One region of the Streptomyces sp. NPDC005402 genome, then DNA from elsewhere that is predicted to be linked to it. Evidence: riboswitches for the same ligand, from Rfam matches in the RefSeq annotation. Region 1 holds a riboswitch; the other holds the start of a gene.
What was found. Region 1 has a riboswitch for ZMP and ZTP ahead of ABZT02_RS19515 (bifunctional 5,10-methylenetetrahydrofolate dehydrogenase/5,10-methenyltetrahydrofolate cyclohydrolase). Riboswitches for the same ligand answer to the same signal wherever they lie in the genome.
Positions count from the first base shown of each region.

Region 2: another riboswitch for ZMP and ZTP. It lies ahead of ABZT02_RS06345 (glycine hydroxymethyltransferase); the one in region 1 lies ahead of ABZT02_RS19515 (bifunctional 5,10-methylenetetrahydrofolate dehydrogenase/5,10-methenyltetrahydrofolate cyclohydrolase).

Region 1 is NZ_JBEXFB010000009.1:158,483-160,858, reverse strand. It holds gene ABZT02_RS19515 (bifunctional 5,10-methylenetetrahydrofolate dehydrogenase/5,10-methenyltetrahydrofolate cyclohydrolase) at 1-852, opposite strand; ZMP/ZTP riboswitch at 875-957, opposite strand; gene ABZT02_RS19510 (MarR family winged helix-turn-helix transcriptional regulator) at 924-1,607, shown strand; gene ABZT02_RS19505 (nuclear transport factor 2 family protein) at 1,632-1,997, opposite strand; gene ABZT02_RS19500 (hypothetical protein) at 2,171-2,376, shown strand, end outside.
Region 2 is NZ_JBEXFB010000003.1:101,383-103,758, reverse strand. It holds gene ABZT02_RS06350 (LLM class flavin-dependent oxidoreductase) at 1-809, shown strand, start outside; ZMP/ZTP riboswitch at 921-1,011, shown strand; gene ABZT02_RS06345 (glycine hydroxymethyltransferase) at 1,053-2,376, shown strand, end outside.

The DNA of each region.
Region 1 (2,376 bases):
CTAGCCCTGCCGGGCGGCCGCCTCCGCTGCTTGGACGGTCTGCTCCAGCAACGTGGCGATGGTCATCGGACCGACCCCGCCCGGCACCGGCGTGATCAGCGAGGCCCGCTCCGCCGCGGAGTCGAAGTCGACGTCACCCACGTTCCCCGCGTTGTACCCGGCGTCGACCACGACCGCGCCGGGCTTGATGTCCTGGCCCCGGATCAGCCGGGGCCGGCCCACCGCGGCGACCACGATGTCCGCCTCCCTTACGGCCGCCGACAGGTCCGCCGTACGGGAGTGGCAGTAGGTCACCGTGGCGTCCCGGGCGAGCAGCAGCATGCCGGCCGGCTTGCCGAGAATCGCGCTGCGGCCCACGACCACGGCCCGCTTGCCGGCCGGGTCGACGTCGTACTCGTCGAGCAGCCGCATGATCCCGCCGGGTGTGCACGACACGAAGCCCGGCAGCCCGAAGCTCATCGTCGCGAACGAGGCGAACGTGACCCCGTCGACGTCCTTCTCCGGCGCGATCGCCTCGAACGCGGCCCGCTCGTCGATGTGCGGGCCCATCGGATGCTGGAGCAGGATGCCGTGCACGGTGGGGTCGTCCGAGAGGGCGCGCAGCGTGCCGACCAGTTCCTCGGTGGTGGTGGCCGCGGGCAGCTCCACCTGCCGCGACTCGATGCCGGCCTGGCGGCAGCGGTTGCGCTTCATACGGACGTAGGTGACGGAGGCGGGGTCCTCGCCGACCAGCACCGTCGCGAGGCAGGGCGCCTGTCCGGTGCGCCCGGTGAGGTCGGCCGCCCGCTTCGCGGTCGCCTCGACGATGCGCCGGGCGAGCGCGGTGCCGTCCATGATCCGTGCCTGGTCCATGATCCACTCCTGAGCCGATCGAAGGAATCGCCCAGGCGCACGGCGTCGAGTGTGCGGGCCGCTCCACGGTGGTGCTCCACCTCAGCGCCAGTCACGGCCCGGACATCACATTAACCGACGCGCTACGACGGTCAGGACCCGCTCTGCTGATCGGCCCCCGAGAGCAGGCCGAGCGCCTGGGCGCGGACCTGGTCGGCGCCGATCGCCCCGGCCCAGCGAGCGATCTCTCGGGCCAGGACGGTTGCCCCGGCCTCGTCGCCGGTGTCCCGGGCCAGGACCGCGAGGCGATCTTCGCGCGACTGGCCATCCTGGCCCGGTACGCGTCCCAGGGCCGCGGGAACACCCTCGACTCCGACGGACTGCGGAACTGGCAGTACAAGGTGCTGCTCACCCTGCGGAGGCTCGGGCCGCCGTACACCGGCAGCCCGTCGCTTCTCGCCGACCACCTCGGACTGACCAGGGGAGCCCTGTCGGCCCGGCTGGCGCCGTTGGAGGATGCCGGGCTGATCGTCCGGACGCACGAGGACGACGACCGGCGACGGGTGCGGGTCCGGCTCACCGAGGCCGGGCACGCCGCGTTCGAACAGCAGGTCGCCTCGGAGGAGGCGGGCGAGCTCGCGCTGCTTCGCGCACTCACCCCGGCAGAGCGGCGAACCCTTGCCGACCTGCTACGGAAACTGGTCGTGGCCGCCGAGACGGACCCGGCCGGGCAGACGGCGCCCGCGCCGGGAAGGCCCAGGTCGGCCGGATCGTGATCTGGACCTTCGGCGCCTTTCTCGTTACTCGTCCCAGGCCTGGATCATGGTCTGTTCGGTGATCTTGCCGTCCCGGAGCGTCAGCATCGACTCGGACAGGACGCGTACCCCGTCGGAGTACCGGCAGGACTCGCTGAAGGCGACACGGTCGCCTTCGACCACGCACTGTTCCAGCTTGTGCGTCATGTCGCGGCTGTAGACGTCGTCGAGCATCGCGCTGATCTCGTCCCTGCCGTGCAGGACCATGGGGTGGCTGGGCTGGGTATTGCGGTCCACGACGCGTATCTCGGCGTCGTCCGCGTAGAGCGACAGAAGATTCGCCGCAGACGTTCCTTCGATGCCGCTGCGGAGGGTTTCGGTGGTGAAGCCGGAGCTTGCCGCGGTGCCCATGGGGACCTCCTTCGAGGACCGCGGTCCGACGAGGAGCGGACCGCGGAGGGCTTGTTTCTTCGAGACTCCTCCGCCCCGGCGGCCACGGCAAGCGCAGACCGGGCGCTGGGCCTGACGGGTGAGGGGCATCGGGCGGCCGTTTCCGTGGAAGGCCCGCCCGCGTTGCTGAAAACATGATCTCAACTCGACGTATCGTTGCCGCCGTCGGTCTCGCCGTCGGCGTCACCGGCCTCACCGCCCCCCTCGCGAACGCGGCCGACGCGGCCGGCCCGGACACCGGGCAGCTCAATCCGATCGCCGTGATCGACTCGCTCGCGACGAGCAAGATCCCCGCGGAGCACAAGGACGAGATCCCGCCGGTCTCCCGGCAACTGGCCGG
Region 2 (2,376 bases), on a different contig from region 1:
TGCTCGGCTGGGCCCGGCGCGCGGACGCGAGCCCCTTCAGCACCCTCGGCCTGCTCGACCGTCTCGTCTACGACACCCCCGAACCCCTCGTCACCCTTGCGGCCCTCGCCGGCGCCACCTCCCGCATCCGCGTCCAGACCGAGGTGCTGATCGCGCCCCTCCACAACACCGCCCTGCTCGCCAAGCAGACCGCGACCCTCGACCGTCTCTCGGGCGGCCGCTTCACGCTCGGCATCGGAGTCGGAGGCCGCGAGGACGACTGCCTGGCCGCCGGCACCGACCTGCACCGTCGAGGCCGCCGCCTCGACGAACAGCTGATCCTGCTGCGCCGCGCCTGGTCCGGCGAGCCGTACGCAGACGGTGTCGGCCCCATCGGGCCCGCCCCCACCACTCCCGGCGGCCCCGAGGTCCTGTTCGGCGGGTTCGCCCCCGCCGCCCTCGAACGCGTCGGCCGCTTCGGCGACGGCTTCCTCGGCGCCGCCCTGCCGCCCTCCTTCATGGTCAACCTGTTCCGCGACGTCGAAACGGCCTGGCAGAAGCACGACCGCCCCGGCCGCCCCCGCCTGGTCGCCCAGGCGAACGTCGTTCTCGGTCCGGACAGCACCCTGGACCGGGCCCGCCAGAACCTCCGTGACTACTACGCCTTCAGCGGCCACGTCGCGTACATGGAAGCCGGCCTGCTCACCACACCGCGGCAGATCCGTGAAGCCGCCGACGCCTACGCCGGCATCGGCGCCGACGAGGTGATGCTCTACTGCTGGGCCTCGGACCCCGACCAGATCGACCGCTTGGCCGACGCGCTGTTCTGACGTCCACCGCCGCCACGGCTTCGAGGCCCGGAGACCCGCCGCCCGGCCTCGAAGCCGTCGCTCGCATGGTGGACGCCGCACAGGTGCCCTCCGACGTGCCCGGTAGGCTGGCCGACAGGCCGTGACTGGCGCGCTGGGATGGGACGGACCATCGGGGAGCGGCCTGTGAGTGAACCAAGTGCCGTGCGCCTGGGCCGAACCGTGATCCGTGACCGCTTCAAGCCACGCAACCCGGAGGCCGCCATGTCCGAGCAGCAGCCCCTGTCCACCGAGTCCACGGCCTTCCGCGCCGCCCTCGACGTGATCCGCGCCGTCGAGCCGCGCGTCGCCGACGCCATCGGCCAGGAGGTCCACGACCAGCGCGAGATGCTCAAGCTGATCGCCTCCGAGAACTACGCCTCCCCGGCCACCCTCCTCGCGATGGGCAACTGGTTCAGCGACAAGTACGCCGAGGGCACCGTCGGCCGCCGCTTCTACGCCGGCTGCCGCAACGTCGACACCGTCGAGTCCCTGGCCGCCGAGCACGCCAAGGAGCTCTTCGGCGCCCGCCACGCCTACGTCCAGCCGCACTCCGGCATCGACGCCAACCTCGTCGCCTTCTGGTCCGTCCTCGCCCAGCGCGTCGAGGTCCCCGCCCTGGAGAAGGCCGGGGTCCGTCAGGTCAACGACCTCTCCGACGCCGACTGGGCCGAGCTGCGCCAGGCCTTCGGCAACCAGCGCATGCTGGGCATGTCCCTGGACGCCGGCGGCCACCTCACCCACGGCTTCCGCCCCAACATCTCCGGCAAGATGTTCGACCAGCGCTCCTACGGCACCGACCCAGCCACCGGCCTCGTCGACTATGACGCCCTGCGCGCCTCGGCCCGCGAGTTCAAGCCGCTGATCATCGTCGCCGGCTACTCGGCCTACCCCCGGCTGGTGAACTTCCGGATCATGCGCGAGATCGCCGACGAGGTCGGCGCCACGCTCATGGTCGACATGGCCCACTTCGCCGGTCTCGTCGCCGGCAAGGTCCTCACCGGCGACTTCGACCCGGTCCCGCACGCCCAGATCGTCACCACCACCACCCACAAGTCCCTGCGTGGCCCGCGCGGCGGCATGGTGCTGTGCGACGACTCCCTCAAGGACCAGGTCGACCGTGGCTGCCCGATGGTCCTCGGCGGTCCGCTCCCGCACGTCATGGCCGCCAAGGCCGTCGCCCTCGCCGAGGCCCGCCAGCCCTCCTTCCAGGACTACGCCCAGCGGATCGTCGACAACTCCCGCGCCCTGGCGGAGGGCCTGATGCGCCGCGGCGCCACCCTGGTCACGGGCGGCACCGACAACCACCTCAACCTGATCGACGTCGCCTCCTCCTACGGCCTCACCGGCCGCCAGGCCGAGTCCGCGCTGCTCGAGTCGGGCATCGTCACCAACCGCAACGCCATCCCGGCCGACCCCAACGGCGCCTGGTACACCTCCGGCATCCGTATCGGCACCCCCGCCCTGACCACCCGTGGTCTCGGCACCGCCGAGATGGACGAGGTCGCCGGTCTCATCGACCGCGTCCTGACCACCACGGAGGCCGGCA